3 regions of the Streptomyces sp. NPDC006997 genome follow, and region 1 is predicted to be linked to each of the others. Evidence: riboswitches for the same ligand, from Rfam matches in the RefSeq annotation. Region 1 holds a riboswitch; each other region holds the start of a gene.
The links. Region 1 has a riboswitch for cyclic di-AMP ahead of ABZ659_RS22790 (transglycosylase SLT domain-containing protein). Riboswitches for the same ligand answer to the same signal wherever they lie in the genome.
Positions count from the first base shown of each region.

Region 2: it holds a riboswitch for cyclic di-AMP, as region 1 does, so the genes downstream of both, ABZ659_RS10510 (transglycosylase family protein) here and ABZ659_RS22790 (transglycosylase SLT domain-containing protein) in region 1, are expected to answer to the same signal.
Region 3: it holds a riboswitch for cyclic di-AMP, as region 1 does, so the genes downstream of both, ABZ659_RS06320 (LysM peptidoglycan-binding domain-containing M23 family metallopeptidase) here and ABZ659_RS22790 (transglycosylase SLT domain-containing protein) in region 1, are expected to answer to the same signal.

Region 1 is NZ_JBEYHH010000022.1:119,200-125,138, forward strand. It holds gene fahA (fumarylacetoacetase) at 1-967, opposite strand, end outside; gene ABZ659_RS22785 (HAD family hydrolase) at 1,232-2,062, shown strand; gene ABZ659_RS22790 (transglycosylase SLT domain-containing protein) at 2,109-2,597, opposite strand; cyclic di-AMP (ydaO/yuaA leader) riboswitch at 2,603-2,793, opposite strand; gene ABZ659_RS22795 (polyprenyl synthetase family protein) at 3,452-4,462, shown strand; gene ABZ659_RS22800 (DUF2092 domain-containing protein) at 4,824-5,939, shown strand, end outside.
Region 2 is NZ_JBEYHH010000008.1:128,844-134,782, reverse strand. It holds gene ABZ659_RS10525 (DUF501 domain-containing protein) at 1-247, opposite strand, end outside; gene ABZ659_RS10520 (septum formation initiator family protein) at 301-774, opposite strand; gene eno (phosphopyruvate hydratase) at 892-2,172, opposite strand; gene ABZ659_RS10510 (transglycosylase family protein) at 2,431-3,126, opposite strand; cyclic di-AMP (ydaO/yuaA leader) riboswitch at 3,130-3,312, opposite strand; gene ABZ659_RS10505 (transglycosylase family protein) at 3,495-4,526, opposite strand; gene ABZ659_RS10500 (cytochrome P450) at 4,691-5,939, opposite strand, start outside.
Region 3 is NZ_JBEYHH010000005.1:33,143-39,081, reverse strand. It holds gene ABZ659_RS06325 (alpha-galactosidase) at 1-1,884, shown strand, start outside; cyclic di-AMP (ydaO/yuaA leader) riboswitch at 2,213-2,369, shown strand; gene ABZ659_RS06320 (LysM peptidoglycan-binding domain-containing M23 family metallopeptidase) at 2,374-3,327, shown strand; gene ABZ659_RS06315 (SGNH/GDSL hydrolase family protein) at 3,523-4,308, shown strand; gene ABZ659_RS06310 (TetR family transcriptional regulator C-terminal domain-containing protein) at 4,320-4,925, opposite strand; gene ABZ659_RS06305 (MBL fold metallo-hydrolase) at 5,041-5,939, shown strand, end outside.

The DNA of each region.
Region 1 (5,939 bases):
CGGTCATGTGGGCGAGCTGCTGGGCGGCCGTCCAGTACATGGTGGAGAAGGGGGGGTCGGAGATGACGTGGCCGTTGACGGCGACGGAGAGACGCAGGTCGTAGCCGCCGGGCTCCTCCCGGGCGTCGTCCAGGTAGGGCAGCAGCGGGTGGGTGCGCTCCGGCGGGGCGACCCGGGCCTCGTCCAGGGCGTCCAGCGGGGTGATCCACGCCGAGACGGAGGTGGCGAAGGACTTGCCGAGGAACGGACCGAGGGGGACGTACTCCCAGGCCTGGATGTCGCGTGCGGACCAGTCGTTGAGGAGGCAGAGACCGAAGACGTGCTCACGGAAGTCGCCCAGCGCGACGGGGCTGCCCATCGGTGACGGCGCGCCGACCACGAAGCCGACCTCGGCCTCGATGTCCAGCCGGACGGAGGGCCCGAAGCCCGGCGCGGGGTCGGTCGGTGCCTTGCGCTGGCCGGAGGGGCGCACCACGTCGGTGCCGGAGACGACGACCGTGCCGGAGCGGCCGTGGTAACCGATGGGCAGGTGCTTCCAGTTGGGGGTCAGGGAGTCCGCGGCGTCCGGGCGGAAGATCTGGCCGACGTTCCGGGCGTGGTTCTCGGAGGCGTAGAAGTCGACGTAGTCCGCGACCTCGAAGGGGAGGTGCAGGGTCACCGAGGAGAGCGGGTGGAACAGCGGCTCCAGGGCCTCGCGGTGGGAGGGCACGGTCACCCACGCCGTCAGCGCGCGGCGTACGTCCGACCAGGTGGTGCGGCCCGCGGCCAGCAGCGGGTTCAAGGTCGGGCGGCCGAGCAGGGCGGCATAGGGGGAGCCCAGGGTCAGGGCCGCCGCACCGGCGTCGAGGACGTGGTCGCCGAGGCGGACGCCGATCCTGCGGTCCGCGCTGCCGGGGAGTGAGAACACGCCGTACGGAAGGTTGTGCGGTCCGAAGGGATCGCCCTCGGGGACATCGAAGGGGGGCATGGGGTGCTGCCTCTCTTTCTGCGGGCGCGCCACACATTCAGGTGGTCGGGCCACACGTTACGGCGGAGGCGGCCGTCTTGGGCACTGTCCGATACGCCCGAAGAGGGTGTTATGCCGGAAAGGTGGTGGCGGGATGTGCCTGTTCTGGTCCGGCGGCCCCCGGGGCCCGGAACCGGTCGCGGGGCCTAAGCACGGAGCGGAGTAAGGAAGTTGAGGCCGGAACAAGGGTCAACGAAGGGGGCGCGATGTCCGTATTCTCTGATCATGGCCGCACCCATCGCATATGCCGAGCGCACCACGTACTCCCTCATCGCCACCGACCTGGACGGGACGTTGCTCCGCGGCGACGACACCTTCTCCGACCGGTCGCTCAGCACGCTCGCCCGGGTGGCCGAGGTGGGCGCCCGACATCTGGTGGTGACGGGGCGACCGGCGCCGAGGGTGCGCCCGCTGCTGGAGCTCCTGGGCAGCACGGGGCTCGCGGTGTGCGGGCAGGGCGCGCAGTTGTACGACGCCGGCGCGGACCGTCTGCTGTGGTCCGTGACCCTGGACCGGCAGTTGGCCGAGACGGCGCTCGGCAAGATCGAGGCGGAGGTCGGCCAGGTCCACGCGGCGGTCGACCAGGACGGGGTCGAGGGGCTCACGCTCATCGAACCGGGCTACGAGATGCCGCACCCCACCCTGCCCGCGGTACGGGTGGACCGGCGCGACGACCTGTGGTGCGCGCCCATCAGCAAGGTCCTGTTGCGCCACGCCACCCTGTCGGACGACGAGTTGGCGTCGGTGGCCCGCGCGGTGGCGGGCTCGCTGGCGACGGTCACCATGTCGGGACCGGGGACGGTGGAACTCCAGCCCTGCGGCGTCACCAAGGCGACCGGGCTGGCGCTGGCCGCCGGACACCTCGGGCTGCGCCCGCAGGACACCATCGCCTTCGGCGACATGCCCAACGACATCCCGATGTTCGACTGGGCGGGCCACGGCGTCGCCATGGCCAACGCCCACCCGGAACTCAAGGCCGTCGCGGACGAGGTCACCCTCTCGAACGAGGACGACGGTGTCGCCGTCGTCCTCGAACGCCTCAGCTCACAAGGCTGACTGGGGCCGAGGGCCGGGCGTCGGCCCGGCTGCCGGGGCCGGGGGCTCAGTACGCCCCGAAGACGTTGTCGATCGAGCCGTACCGCGCGGCGGCGTAGTTGCAGGCGGCGGTGATGTTCGCGACCGGGTCGTACGGGTTGAAGGCGGTGCCGGGCACGTGGTAGGCGGCGAAGGTCGGGTCGATGACCTGGAGCAGGCCCTTGGAGGGGGTGCCCGCGGCCGCGTTGGAGTCCCAGAGGTTGATGGCGGCCGGGTTGCCGGACGACTCGCGCATGACGTTGCGGTAGATGGCGTCGTAGCTGCCCGGGATGCCGTGCTGGGCCATCACGGTGAGCGACTCGCGGATCCAGCCGTCGAGGTTGTCCGGGTACGCCGTGGCGGCGGTCGCGGCCGTGGTGGCCGTCGGGGTCCGGGCGGAGGCGCTGGTCGCGCCGATCAGCGGCAGCGCGAGCACGGCGGCGCCGGTGCTGGCGAGGGCGATCGTGCGGGCGAGGCGGGTGGTGCGGGCACGGCGGGGCTGGCCGTCTGCGGGCATGGTGAACGTCCTCTCCGGCGCCTGCGAGGTGAGCTGTCGGGTTCGGGCGGGAGCTGCCCGGCCGTGCCCTGCGCGGGTACGGCTTCACCCCGAGCCGTGCCGTGGCGACGTACGGCGTCGTGTGACGTCGTACGCGTCGCGGCCCGGCGACTTACCTGGGTCCCCCGCTCCTGCCATGGATGAGTGAGTGAGTCAGTGGGTGCCGGAGCGGTGGCAGGATTCGGCGTCCGCCCGACAGGCCGGGAACGTATGCGAGAGCACATGTCGGAAACAAGTGCGGGATCCGCGCATCACACCGTTCGGTGTGTGATCGACCTTGATCGGGTGATTTCGGGGTACTTGATCCTTTGTGAAGGCGCAGAAGCAACTGCTGGGGGGATGGCGGGGGTTCGGGTGGAGGAAGTGGTGGAGGGGAGGGGGCGGACTCGCGGGGTCGGGGTGAGGCATGTCACGGGCGTTAACAAGAGCGTCAAAACGGGCATTACTGCCAACTCGCCCTCAAGGTCGGGTTGGTGTCCTGGCGAATCCGGAACCCCTCCCGAGGGGTGTGTCGTTGCCGTATCGGTCACCCGGGGGGGCGTCCGAGGGGGGGCGTGTTCATGCCATCATGGCGAACAAAGGGGTGCAGTGCACCACGTTCGGGTGTATCTGGCCGTATTCACTCACTTAGCCCGCATATCCACTCGTATCGAATGATCAAAAACATACCGACCGTGATCCGATGCCGCCCGTGCCGCAACGGTGGGCGCCCTCGGTGATCGAAACATGACCGGATACGCTGACTTGAGTGAAGGCAGCGACGTATCGACAAACCGCGTAAGCGCCGGTGGATACCAGCAGACAGGAGACCCCTCGTGACCGTCGTCGGGCCATTCGGGCTGAGCGTGCGGGACCAGGCCCTGGAGGCCGATGTCCAGGCTGGGCTGGCGGCCGTCGAGGAAGGGTTGCTTGAGGCAACCAAGAGTGAGGTCCCTGCCATCACCGGCGCCGCCCAGCATCTCGTGCGGGCGGGCGGGAAGCGTTTCCGGCCACTGCTGGTGATGCTCGCGGCTCAGTTCGGCGATCCCTACGCCCCCGGAATCGTGCCTTCCGCGGTGGTCGTGGAGCTGACCCACCTGGCGACGCTGTACCACGACGACGTGATGGACGAGGCGGAGGTACGGCGCGGCGTGCCGAGCGCGAACACCCGCTGGGGCAACTCCGTCGCGGTCCTCACGGGTGACTTCCTCTTCGCCCGCGCCTCGCACATCCTGGCCGACCTCGGGCCGGAGGCGGTGCGGGTGCAGGCCGAGGCGTTCGAGCGGCTCGTGACCGGCCAGATCCTGGAGACCGCGGGCCCCACCGACGGGCGCGACCCGGTCGACCACTACCTCGACGTCCTCTCCGGCAAGACCGGCTCGCTGGTCGCGGTCGCCTGCCGGTTCGGCGCGATGATGTCCGGCGCAGACGAGACGGTCATCGACGTCCTCACCCAGTACGGCGAACGGCTCGGCGTCGCCTTCCAGCTCGCGGACGACGTCCTGGACATCGCCTCCGACTCCCACGAGTCCGGCAAGACGCCGGGCACCGACCTGCGCGAGGGCATCGCCACCCTGCCCGTGCTGCGGCTGCGGGAGCGCGCCGCCCGGCTGGGGCTGGAGGAGGACCTCGCCCTGTGCAAGCTGCTCGACTCCGACCTCACCGACGACGACCAGCACCAGCGCGCGCTGACGGCGCTGCGCGCCCACCCCGCGCTGGAGCAGGCGCGGCGCGACACGGTGCGGTACGCGGAGGAGGCGCGGGCCGCCCTGCTGCCGCTGCGTGAGTGCGACGCGAAGGCGGCGCTGACGGAGCTGTGCGACGCGGTGGTGCACCGGGCGGGGTGAGCGGGGCTCGTCGTACCCCGTCTGTACCGCGCTGGCGCCCCCCGGATCCGTCCGGCGGGGGAGGCGCCGTGCGCCGCGTCCCCGTCAGGTTCCCCGGGGGTGCCCCCAGTCGGCGGACTGCGACCGCAAGGTGACCGGCACCCCTACGGGTCGGTGCACACGGGGTCGTGGCGTGTCATACCCGAGCAGTACGCGGAGTTGGCTCCGTGGTCTGACGCTTCTCGCGGGCCGATTTGGTCAGATGGAGACCACGGAAAACACCACTCCTCACCAATTCGGGTGAGAATGGCGGCTCGGGGTAGAGCGCGACGAGGACGTGACGAGACGGACAGCCGCCGCCGACGCGAGAGGTAAGGCAGACATGGCACCGTACGCATCCGACGACAACACGACCGCGGCGCGGGACACGCGGGGAGACGACGCGCGCGGGGCGCGACGCAGGGCCGCGCGGTACGTGGTCCCGGTCGCGGTGACGGGGGTGGCCGCGGCGACCATCGGGCTCGTCCCGGCGCTCGCTGACTCCGGCAGCCCGGACCTTCCCGAGATCAGCGCACAGGAACTCATAGAGAAGATCGCCGCGTCGGACGTGCAGCAGCTGTCCGGAACGGTGAAGATCACCACCGACCTCGGGCTCCCCGACCTCGGCGGCCTGGGCGGCGGACTGGCCTCCGGGATGGCCGGGCAGGACGGCGGCGAGGGCTCCAGCGCCGACCCCTCGGCCAAGCTCACCGAGCTGGTCTCCGGCACGCACACCCTGCGCGTCGCCTCCGACGGCCCGGACCGGCAGAAGCTGTCCCTGCTGGAGGACGCCGCCGAGTACAGCCTGATCCACAACGGCGAGGACGTCTGGGGCTACGACAGCGCCTCGAACGAGGTCTACCACGGCACCGCGGCCGACGGCGCCGCCGGGGGGAAGAGGGCCGAGGAGGTTCCCGCCACGCCCAAGGACCTCACCGAGGAGGCCCTGAAGGCGGTCGACGACACCACCGCCGTGACCGTCGACGGGACCGCGCGGGTCGCCGGGCGCGACACGTACAAGCTGCTCGTCAAGCCCCGGCAGTCCGGGTCCACGGTCGGCGCCATCACCGTGGCGGTGGACGCGAAGACCGGCCTGCCGCTGAAGTTCACGCTGACCCCCGCGAGCGGCGGCGCCGCCGTCGTCGACGCGGGCTTCACCCGGATCAGCTACGCCAAGCCCGCCGCGTCGACCTTCGACTTCACCCCGCCCAAGGGCGCGAAGGTGACCGAGGAGGGTGACGCGCCGCGGACGCAGGAGCGGGACTTCCCCAAGGGACTCGACAAGGAATTCGGTGACGGATTCGGTCAGGGCACGGACGACGGCGCTGGCAAGGGCCTCGGCGAGCACGCCGAGGGTCCGGTCGTCATCGGTGAGGGCTGGAACGCCGTCGCCGTCCTCGACACCGGCGGCCGGGGCGTACCCTCCGGCACCGAGGTCGGCGGGGACATCGGTGGCTTC
Region 2 (5,939 bases), on a different contig from region 1:
TCACGCCGTTGGCCTCCAGCGTGCCGATGGCCGACGCCGCCTTCGGGCACGTCAGGTAGTACAGCGTCGGGAACGGCGTGCCGTCGGGCAGCCGCGGCGCCGTCTCCACCACGTCCGGCTGTCCGCACGGGCAGCGGTGCGCGATCGCGCGCAGACCGCGCGGCGGACGTCCGAGCTGCTGCTGGAACGCCTCGACGTCCGCGTCCGTGGGCTCGGTGCGCGGGGTGGGCGGCGGAAGGGTGTCCATAGGATTCTCTACGCGTCTTTCTCGCTCAACGGTGTCACTGGTCGGCGCGGGGGTCACTGGCCGGCGTCGGACCTGTCCACGCCGTCCCAGACGTTCGAGTACCAGGGGCGGTCGGCCGCGCCCCGTTCGCCGCGGGCCCGCTCGGCCGCGTCCGGGTCGATGACGACGTAACCGGTCTCCCCGGGCATCACGTAGTGCAGCCGCTGCCGGATCTGCTGCTCGGCGTACGCGTCGTCCTGCCACCGCGCCTTCTGGTCGCGCAGCTGTTCGACGCGCTCGCTGGCCTGCCGCTTCTGCCGCTCCAGGTCGGCGATCTCGGCGCGCTGGGCGACGTACTGCCTTATCGGGTAGGCGAGCGCGACGACCAGCGTGCAGACGACCAGGGCGAGCAGGGCCGCGCGGCCGGTGAGGCGGGAGCGGCGGGCCTGGCGGCGGGTCTGGGAGCGGTAGACGCGGGCCGCCGTCTGCTCGCCGAGCAGCCGCAGTCTGGTGGTGGTGGAGAACCGGTCCCGGTCCTTCACTGCCATGCCCCGCCTCCGTCTCGTCCCGCCGTACACGCGCGTACGTCCCCGCACACGGTACGGGACCGGGTACGGGGACGTACGGACGACGCCGCCCACACGTGCGTGGGCGCGTGCGTGGGCTCAGCCCTTGAAGCGCGGGAACGCGCTGCGGCCCGCGTACACCGCGGCGTCGTCGAGGATCTCCTCGATGCGCAGCAGCTGGTTGTACTTGGCGACGCGCTCGGAGCGGGCCGGGGCGCCGGTCTTGATCTGGCCGCAGTTGGTGGCGACGGCGAGGTCCGCGATGGTGACGTCCTCGGTCTCACCGGAGCGGTGGGACATCATGCACTTGAAGCCGTTGCGCTGGGCCAGCTCCACGGCGTCCAGGGTCTCGGTCAGCGAGCCGATCTGGTTGACCTTGACCAGCAGGGCGTTGGCCGCGCCCTCCTCGATGCCGCGGGCGAGGCGCTCGGGGTTGGTGACGAACAGATCGTCGCCGACCAGCTGCACCTTGTCGCCGAGGCGCTCGGTGATGGTCTGCCAGCCCGCCCAGTCGTCCTCGAACAGCGGGTCCTCGATGGAGACCAGCGGGTACGCCTCGACCAGCTCGGCGTAGTAGTCCGTCATCTCGGCGGCGGAGCGCTCCTTGCCCTCGAAGGTGTAGGAGCCCTCCTTGTAGAACTCGGAGGCGGCCACGTCGAGGGCGAGGGCGATCTGCTCGCCGGGGGTGTAACCGGCTTCCTTGATCGCTTCGAGGATGAGGTCGAGGGCCTCGCGGTTGGAGCCGAGGTTCGGGGCGAAGCCGCCCTCGTCGCCGAGGCCGGTGGCCAGGCCCTTGCCCTTCAGCACCTTCTTGAGGGTGTGGTAGACCTCGGTGCCCCAGCGCAGCGCCTCGGAGAACGACTCCGCGCCGATCGGCGCGATCATGAACTCCTGGATGTCCACGTTGGAGTCGGCGTGCGAGCCGCCGTTCAGGATGTTCATCATCGGCACCGGCAGCAGGTGCGCGTTCGGGCCGCCCAGGTAGCGGAAGAGGGGGAGGTCGCTGGCCTCGGAGGCGGCGTGGGCGACGGCGAGGGAGACGCCGAGGATGGCGTTGGCGCCGAGGGAGCCCTTGTTGTCGGTGGCGTCCAGGTCGAACATGGCCTGGTCGATCAGCCGCTGCTCGGTGGCGTCGTAGCCGACCAGCTCCGGGCCGATCTGCTCGATCACGGCGAGGACGGCCTTCTCGACGCCCTTGCCCTGGTAGCGGTTCGGGTCACCGTCGCGCAGCTCGATGGCCTCGAAGGCACCCGTCGAGGCGCCGGACGGGACGGCGGCACGACCGGTGCTGCCGTCGTCGAGGCCGACCTCGACCTCGACCGTGGGATTGCCTCGGGAGTCCAGGATTTCCCGGGCTACGACGACGTCGATGGACGGCACGAGCATCTCCTTCATGGATGTGACGTGGGTCAGCAGTACCGCGGTGGGTGCTGCGCCATGAGCCTAACCGGCCGGGGGCCGTCGGCTCGCCCTCCGACCCCCGGTAGAGCCGAAACCGAGAGTAAATTGTTTCCGAACGGAACAAAGAGAAGGGTGGACGGGTACCGGAAGCAGAGAGGGCACGGGGGCATGGAAAACCCCGCCCCGGCGCGTACGGGGGGAGACGCGCCGGAGCGGGGTGGTCTGCCGGGGCAGGACTTACTTGAGGTGCAGCTGCTGACCCGGGTAGATGAGGTCGGCGTCCTGGACGATGTCGTCGTTCAGCTTGAACAGCTTGGCCCAGCCGCCCTTGACGTCGTGCTCCTGCGCGATCGTGCTGAGGGTGTCACCCTTGACGACCTTGTACTCGCCGTCGCCCTTCTTGACCTTCTTGCCGGTCGGGGTGGTGACGGTCTTCTTCGCGGCCGGGCGCTCGGCGGAGCGGGAGGTGCTCGGCTGCTCGGTCTCGCGGGTGGCGGTGGAGTCGTCGGTGGTCCCGGCGCTGGAGCCGGTGTCCGTGGAGCCGCCGCCGTTGTACGCGGCGCTCGACAGGCCGGTGCCGCAGACCGGCCAGGCGCCCTTGCCCTGCCCCGCGAGGACCTTCTCGGCGATCTCTATCTGCTGGGCCTTGCTGGCCTGGTCGGCGGTGGCGGCGTACTGCGTGCCGCCGTACGCGGCCCAGGTGGAGGCCGAGAACTGCAGGCCGCCGTAGTACCCGTTGCCGGTGTTGATGGACCAGTTGCCGCCGGACTCGCACTGGGCGACGGCGTCCCACTCGGACGCGGTGGCGGCGGAGGCGCTGCCCGCGGCCATCAGCGGGGCGGCGACGGCCGCGGCCCCGGTGACGCCGACGGCGGCGATGGCGCGGACGGTCTTGGACGGACGGCGGTGCTTGCCCTTGCCGGAAAACAGCATGGTTGATCCCCTCACCGACGCCTGCGAGGTGAGCTGTCGGGTTCGGGCCGGTTGAGTTGCCCGGCCACACCCCTCTTTACGAGCGGTGCGGCTTCACCCCTAGCCGGTTCGGCGGCGAGTCTCCTCAACCGCCTGGTCCGGCGCTTACCTTGGGTCCCCCGCTCCTGCCTGCGGCGCTTGACGCGACGACTGTTCCCGGGCCGCCACTGGCAGGATTCGGCGTTGCGGCGGCCGGGGCTCGTGTTGGCGAGCGGTCATGACCGTAGACACGCGATCCGCGGAATTTCAAAGACGATCAGGGCTTCTGAGACTCATCCCACACTTCCACTGAAACGGACATTAGGTGTGAAGTGTGGCGTTAACTCCCGCTACTTTGCGCCCGTTTCCACCCCTACTTCCAGGGTCTGACCGGGGAGGATGAGGTCCGGGTCGGCTCCTACGGCGTCCTCGTTGGCCTCGTAGAGCGCGCACCATCCGCCGTCGAGGTCAAGGGAGTCGGCGATATAGGTCAGATTGTCGCCGGGCTGGACGGTGTAGGCACCGTCGGCGGTGACGGCGGCGTCACGGGCGGCGTCACGGGACGCGTGGCGGCCGGAGGATTCGGCGCGGGCGCCGTCGGCGGAGTCCTCGTCGGCGCTGTCGCCGCGGTGGCGGCCGCTGCCGGAGGTGGCGTCCGACGCGTCGCCGTCCCGGAGCGAAGCGTCCGACGGGTCACTCTTCGTGGAGGCCGTGGGGGAGTTGCGGGGCGCGACGGAGTCCGATTCCGCGCCCGAGCCGGAGGTCGCTTCGGCGTCCCGACCGGAGTCGGACGCGGATCCGGAGTCGGAGCTGGACTTCGAGTCGGAGGTCGCTTCGGGAGCGGCCGAATCAGTGGACTTGTCGGACTTGGTCGACTTGTCCTTGCGTTGGTCGGTGCCGTCCGCGTCCTCTGACGTGGAGTCAGCGGAGTCGTCGGGAGCGTCGGAGGACGCGGAGGACGCCGGGGAGTCCTCGGCCAGTCCCGTGTCGACGTCGGCGGAACCGCTGTCCTTCGTCAGTCCGGAGAGCAGCCCACAGGCGGGCCAGGCACCGGGGCCCTGGTCGGCGAGTATCCGCTCGGCGACGGCTATCTGCTGCGAGCGGCTGGCCAGGTCGGCGCTGCCCGCGTAGTCGAGACCGCCGTATGACTCCCAGTCGTCCTGCGAGATCTGGAGACCGCCGTAGTAGCCGCTGCCGTTGTCCGCGCTCCAGGAGCCGCCGCTCTCGCACTCGGCCACCTGGTCCCACACGGTGCCGTCGGCGGCGCTCGCGCCGGATGCGCCGAGCAACGGGATGGCGATGGCGGAACCGGTCACTCCGGCGGCGACGAGGAGAGCCGGAGCCTGGCGGGGGCGACGGTGACGACCGTTCCCGGAGAGCATGTCGGGACCTTTCGCAAGACAGCGGTGACCAGCGCGGCGCATGATGCTGCGGCGCCGTGCTGATGGGTGAACGTATCGGCAGACGATCACTTGTCACAAGTTAATGCCGCGCAGATCACGTGAAGATCACAGAGTTGAGCGCGTGTCACCTTTGCGTCGAGGTGTCATCTTTGCTCCGGAGAACGATCCGTTGACTGCGGCTGAGGGGGTGTGAACTCCACCGGCAGGGTGCGCAGTCCGCGCATGATGAGCCCGCCGCGCCACCTCAACTCCCCTGGTTCCACCGCGAGTCGGAGGTCCGGGAGCACGGTGAGGAGGGTGCCGAGCGCGGACTGCCCTTCGAGACGGGCGAGCGGGGCGCCGAGGCAGTAGTGAACACCGTGGCCGTAACCGAGGTGCTGGTTGTCCCGGCGGGACAGGTCGAGCGTGTCCGGATCGGCGAACCGCTCCGGGTCCCGGTCGGCCGCGGCGAGGACGACGAGGACGGGGTCGCCCGCCGCGATGTCCTGCCCGCCGAGGGTGAGGGGCTCGGTGGCGAACCGCCAGGTGGCGAGTTCCACGGGGCCGTCGAAGCGGAGGAGTTCCTCTACCCCGGTCGCGAGCAGGGCGCGGTCACCGGCGTCGAGGGAACGCTGGAGGCGGGCGCGCTGGCCGGGATGGGTGAGCAGGGCGAGCGTGCCGTTGCCGATGAGGTTCACGGTCGTCTCGAATCCGGCAAACAGAAGGATGAAGGCCATCGCGGCGGCCTCGTTCTCGGTGAGGTGCTCCCCGTGGTCGGAGGCGCGGATCAGCCCGGAGATCAGGTCCTCGCCGGGGACGGGTTCGTCGGGCAGGACTTCCCGCTTCCGGTGGATCAGCTCGGAGAGGTAGCCCCGCATCATCTTCACCGACCGCGCGACCCCGCCCCGCGGCCCGCCCTGATGCCGGATCATCATGCCCGCCCAGTCCCGGAAGTCGTCCTGGTCCTCGCGCGGGACGCCGAGCAGGTCGCAGATGGCGTAGATGGGCAGCGGGAAGGCGAACTCGTGGATGAGGTCGGCGCTCCCCCGCCCGGCGAACCGCCCGATGAGGTCGTCGGTCAGCTCCTGCACCCGCGGTGCGAACTCCGCCACCCGGCGCGGTGTGAACGCCTTGCTGACGAGCCGCCGGAGCCGGGTGTGGTCCGGCGGGTCGATGTTGAGCAGGTGCGTCATCAACTCGGCCTTGCGCTCGCCGGGGATCCCCGTCTTCCCCTTGGCGTGCGCGGGCTCGTCGTGGTGCGCGGGGTTCTTGCTGAGCCGCTGGTCCGCCAGCGCCTGCCGGGCATCGCCGTACCGGGTGACCAACCACGCCCCCACCCCACTCGGCAACCGCGTCCACCGCACCGGCTCGTTCTCCCGCAGCCAGGCGTAGGCGGGGTAGGGGTCGGCGGCG
Region 3 (5,939 bases), on a different contig from region 1:
CCCGTCGAGGGCGGCCCCCGCTTCACCCGCCCCGCCCTGTCCGCGCGCACCGACGACGGGCGGCGCGGCACCGAGTGGGCCTTCGAACGCCACGAGGCCGACCCCGACGGCGTACGGCTGCGGTTCCGGGACGCGGACCCGGACGCGGGTCTGGTCGTCACCCTGCACTACCGGATCCGGCACGACGTGGTCGAACGCCGGGCCACCGTCGAGAACGCGGGCGCCCGGGCGGTGGAGCTGCTGCGCGCCGACTCCGCCGTCTTCACGCTCCCGGAGCGCGACGGCTGGCGGCTGAGCCAGCTGCACGGCCGCTGGGCCGCCGAGTCCCGGCTGACCGCCGCCCCGCTCACCTACGGCGAGAAGGTCATCGGCAGCCGCCGCGGGCACACCGGCCACCAGCACCTGCCCTGGGTCGCCCTGGACACCGACGCCACCGAGGAGTGCGGCGAGGTCTACGGCTGCGCCCTCGGCTGGTCGGGCTCCTGGCGGATCACCGTCGCCCAGCTGCCCGACGCGCGTGTGCAGATCACCGGCGGCGCCGGGCACGACGACGCGGGGCTGCTGCGGCTGGCCGCCGGGGAGTCCTACACCACCCCCGTCCTCGCCGGGCTGTGGAGCGACGGCGGCTTCGGCGGGGCCAGCCGGGCCTGGCACCGCTACCAGCGGGCGTACGTCATCCCCGACGCGGACCGGGACCGGCCGGTGCTGTTCAACTCCTGGGAGGCGACCGGCTTCGGCATCTCCGAGGACCAGCAGCGGGCCCTGGCCCGGCGGGCCGCGGAGATCGGCGTCGAGCTGTTCGTCGTCGACGACGGCTGGTTCGGCTCCCGCACCGGCGACCACGCCGGGCTCGGCGACTGGACGCCCCACCCCGACCGCTTCCCGAAGGGCCTGGCGCCGCTCGCCGAGGACGTGCGGGCGCTGGGAATGCGGTTCGGCATCTGGGTCGAACCCGAGATGGTCAACCCGGACAGCGACCTGTACCGGGCGCACCCCGACTGGGTGCAGTACCAAAAGGGACGTAAGCGGACAGAGTTTCGCAATCAACTCGTCCTCAACCTCGCCCGCGAGGACGTCCAGGAGTACCTGTGGGAGCGTCTCGACGCCCTGCTGTCCAGCGCGCCCATCGACTACGTGAAGTGGGACTTCAACCGCTGCTTCACCGACGCCGGATGGCCCGGTGAGCCCTACCCGTCGCGGCTCTGGGTGGACCACGTACGGGCCGTGTACGCGCTGCTCGACCGGCTGCGGGCGGCCCACCCCGGCGTCGCCTTCGAGTCCTGCTCGGGCGGCGGCGGCCGGATCGACCTGGGCGTCCTGAGCCGTACGGACCAGGTGTGGACCTCCGACAACACCGACCCCCTGGACCGGCTCGCCATCCAGCACGGCTTCAGCCAGCTCCACCCCGCGCGCGTGATGGCCGCCTGGGTGACCGACAGCCCCAACGACCAGCTCAACGGGCGGGTCAGCTCGCTGTGCTTCCGGTTCGTGAGCGCGATGGCCGGGGTGCTGGGGATCGGCGGCGACCTGACCCGCTGGAGCGCGGCGGAGCTGGCCGAGGCCCGCGACTGGGTGGCGCTCTACCGGGAGATCCGGCCGCTGGTGCAGCGCGGGGACCTCTACCGGCTGCGCCCGCCCCGGGGCGGACTGAGCGCGGTGCAGTACGTGCGGGGCGCGGAGTCGGTCGTCCTCGCCTGCCTCCAGGCGCAGCACCACGGTGAGCCGGTCCCCGCGCTCCGGCTCCGCGGACTGGACCCGGCAAGCTCGTACGAATGCCGGGAAACGGGAGAAATCCACCGCGGTGCCGTGCTGCTGCACCACGGGATACGGCTGGGGCTGCGCGGTGACCTCGACGCGGCGGTTCTCCGACTGCGCCGCGTCTGAGCCGTCGGCGCTTTCTGTGTCGCCTGTCCGAATTAGCCGCTTCCGTTCCAACTAGCTCCGGAATGCGGTGACCTGGAATTCCGGCACGTGAGCAGCGTCATAGCCGTGACCGTGAGTCGCCCGTCATGCTCACGTAATCAAGGGCTCTTTCAAGGGCTTTTGGGGAAAGCGTCGCCCCGCGGAACAACTCAGTGTGACCGGTAATGACCACAAGGGATCAAGAAAAAGACGTTCGGGCGGAAACTCTCGCTTGTCCCCTCGCGTCCTGCTCGCTTACGTTCCACACCGATCCCGGACGGAACGCCGAATCCTGCCGCCGTCCGGACTCCGCGCAAACTGACCCGTGCCCGGCAGGAGCGGGGGACCCACAGGTAGACCGCCTGTTCCGGTTCCCGGAACGGCTTGGGGTTAAGCCGCACCTCGGTGCGGCCGGACATCTCCAGTCCGCACCCGACAGCTCACCTCGCAGGCGCAGGAGAGGAACGCATCATGCCCGCGAAGGGTAAGCACCGCCGTCCCAAGTCCCTGCGTATCGCCCGGTCCATCGCCGTGGCCGGTACCGGAGGCGCCGCGCTCGCCCTGCCCCTGATGGGGGCCGCCAGCGCCAACGCCGCCACCCCGCAGTCCGTTTCGGAAAAGGCCGTCCACTCCGCCCCCGTGGTGCAGAAGTCGGCCGCCGAGAAGAAGTCCACCGCGAAGAAGTCGGGTGTGCGGACGTATTCCGTCCGTGCCGGTGACTATCTCTCGAAGATCGCTGACGAGCAGAACGTCAGCGGCGGCTGGAAGAAGCTCTACGCGGACAACCGCGCGGCCGTCGGTGCCGACCCCTCGCTGATCCACCCCGGGCTGAAGCTCAGCATCGGCCAGAAGGCCGCGGCGCAGGGCGAGACCAAGAAGCGGTCCGCCCCGAAGGCCACCCAGCAGGCCAAGCCGGAGCAGCAGGCCAAGCCGGAGCAGCAGGCGAAGCCGGAGCAGCCGACGCAGTCCGCCGAGTCCTCCGCCGGCGCCTCCACGGCCGCCCAGTCCGCCGCCACCGGCTACAGCGCGCCGGTCGACGGCGCCGCCGTCGGCACCGGCTACAAGGTGGCGGGCAGCATGTGGTCCAGCGGCTACCACACCGGCGTCGACTTCGCCGCCGCCACCGGCACCACGCTGAAGTCCGTCGGACCCGGCACCGTCGTCTCCGCGGGCTGGGCCGGTGCGTACGGCAACCAGGTCGTCATCAAGCTGGCCGACGGCTACTACGCCCAGTACGCCCACCTGTCCTCGCTCTCCGTCTCCAGCGGCCAGACCGTGACCGGCGGTCAGCAGATCGGCCTGTCCGGCTCGACCGGCAACTCGACCGGCCCGCACCTGCACTTCGAGATCCGCACCACCCCCAACTACGGCTCCGACATCGACCCGGTGGCCTACCTCCGCTCGCACGGCGTCTCCATCGGCTGACGCCCGCGCCGCGACCGCGCCGACGGCCGGACCCACCTGACCGGGTCCGGCCGTCGGCGTATTCCGGAATTGACCAAGGTTTTGGCAGTGGCTTATCTCACCGCCCGTCAACCCCTTCCTACGGTCGCGTAGGTCACAATCGACGGGGAAAGATGGGCCGATGTGGCAGACGATTCGAAGAATGACAGCAGATCAGTGATCGGGTCGTACGTGGCGGTGGGGGACAGCTTCACCGAAGGCGTCGGCGACCCCGGCCCCGACGGGGCGTTCGTCGGCTGGGCCGACCGGTTCGCGGTCCTGCTCGCCGACCGGCGTCCCGAGGGCGACTTCCGGTACACCAACCTCGCCGTGCGCGGGAGACTCCTCGACCAGGTCGTGGCCGACCAGGTCCCGCGCGCCGTCGGACTCGCCCCGGACCTCGTGTCCTTCTGCGCGGGCGGCAACGACATCCTGCGGCCCGGCACCGACCCCGACGAGGTCGCCGAGCGCTTCGAGAGGGCGGTCGCCCGGCTGACCGCCGTCGCGGGCACGGTGATGGTGACCACCGGCTTCGACACCCGGGGCGTGCCCGTCCTCAAGCACCTGCGCGGCAAGATCGCCACCTACAACGGACATGTGCGCGCCATCGCCGACCGGTACGGCTGCCCGGTCCTCGACCTGTGGTCCCTGAGGTCCGTCCAGGACCGCCGGGCCTGGGACGGCGACCGGCTGCACCTGTCCCCGGAGGGGCACACGCGCGTGGCGCTCCGCGCCGGGCAGGTCCTCGGCCTGCCGGTCCCGGCCGACCCGGACCAGCCCTGGCCGCCGCTGCCGCCGCGCGGCACCCTGGAGATCCGGCGCGACGACGTGCACTGGGCGCGTGAGTACCTGGTGCCCTGGATCGGCCGCCGACTGCGCGGCGAGTCCTCCGGCGACCACGTCACCGCCAAGGGCACGCTCTCCCCGGAGGACATCAGGACCCGGATCGCGTCCGTGGCCTGACCCGGGGCGCCTCAGCCCTCCCCGGCCGCCAGCCCCAGCTCCCGCGCGAGCGCCTCGTCCACCCACTCCCGGGCCCGCGCGTGGGAGACCGCGCCCGGGTACGACGTCAGCTGGACGGCGAGACCGTCGAGCAGGGCGGTCAGGCGCAGCGCGGTGGCGGCCGGGTCCGGGCACCGGAACTCGCCCGCGGCCACGCCCTCGGCGATCACCTCGGCGAGGGCGGCCTTCCACCGCCGGTCCAGCTCCCGGATCACGTCCTGGAGCGCCGGTTCTCGCGGCGCCGCCGCCCAGCCCTCGATCCACAGCCGCCAACCCTTGGCGGTGCCGGTGGGGGCGTACCAGCGCACCGCCGAGCGCAGTCGGCGCAGCGCCGTCGTACGGCGGCCGAGGAGGGTGCGCAGCTGCGCGAGGTCGCCCTCGGCCGCGTGCGCGAAGGCGGCGGCGACCAGCTTCTCCTTGGACGTGAAGTGGTACAGCACCAGCGCGTTGCTCACCCCGAGCGCCGAGGCCACGTCGGAGATCCGCACGGCCGCGACCCCGCGCGCCTCGATCTGTTCCACGGCGACCGTCAGCAACGCGGCCCGCCGCTCCGCCACACTCCACCGCGCCCTCGCCACGCGGCTCACCCTAGAACGCGCGGGCCGGCGGTCGAACGCGTTCCCGGGGAAGCCGACGCGCCACTGTGGCGGCCGACCATAATGTAAGGACTCACCGACTCCACCTGGAGGTACCGTGACCGGTTTCCGTTCCCTGCGCTCCGGGCTTCGCTCGCTGCGGCCCGCGGCCTTCGGCGCGGACCCCAGTGGTGAGCGCATGGCCCGCATCCGCAGATCGCCGCACTTCGAGGACGGCGTCTTCCAGAACCCCGGCCCGCCCACCCGGACGCGGCCGTCGGGCTCCGCCGTGGAGTTCGCCAAGATCTTCTTCGACAAGGACGAACGCGCCCGCCGCTCCCCCCGGGGCGGCGTCCCCGTGCACGCCACCACGTTCGCCGACATCGCCCGGCCGCCCGCCAGCGGTCTGCGGCTGACCTGGATGGGGCACTCCAGCGTGCTCGCCGAGATCGACGGACGGCGGGTCCTCTTCGACCCGGTGTGGGGCCAGCGCTGCTCCCCGTTCCCCTTCGCCGGACCCAGGCGACTGCACCCCGCGCCGCTGCCGCTGGCCGCGCTCGGCCCGGTCGACGTCGTCGTCATCTCGCACGACCACTACGACCACCTCGACCTGCCCACGATCAGGGCGCTCGCCGGTACCGACACCGTGTTCGCCGTGCCCCTCGGCGTCGGTGCCCACCTGGAGCACTGGGGGGTCTCCGCGGACCGGGTGCGCGAGCTGGACTGGCACGAGGAGACGAAGGTCGGCCCCCTCACCCTGACCGCCACCCCGGCCCGCCACTTCTGCGGCCGGGGCCTGCGCAACACCCAGCACACCCTGTGGGCGTCCTGGGTCGTCGCGGGGGAGCGGCACCGGATCTACCACAGCGGCGACACCGGCTACTTCGACGGCTTCCAGGACATAGGCGCGGCCCACGGCCCGTTCGACGCCACGATGATCCAGATCGGCGCGTACAGCGACTACTGGCCCCGGGACCGGGCGGCCGACGAGGGACCCGAGCCCGGCTCCTGGCCCGA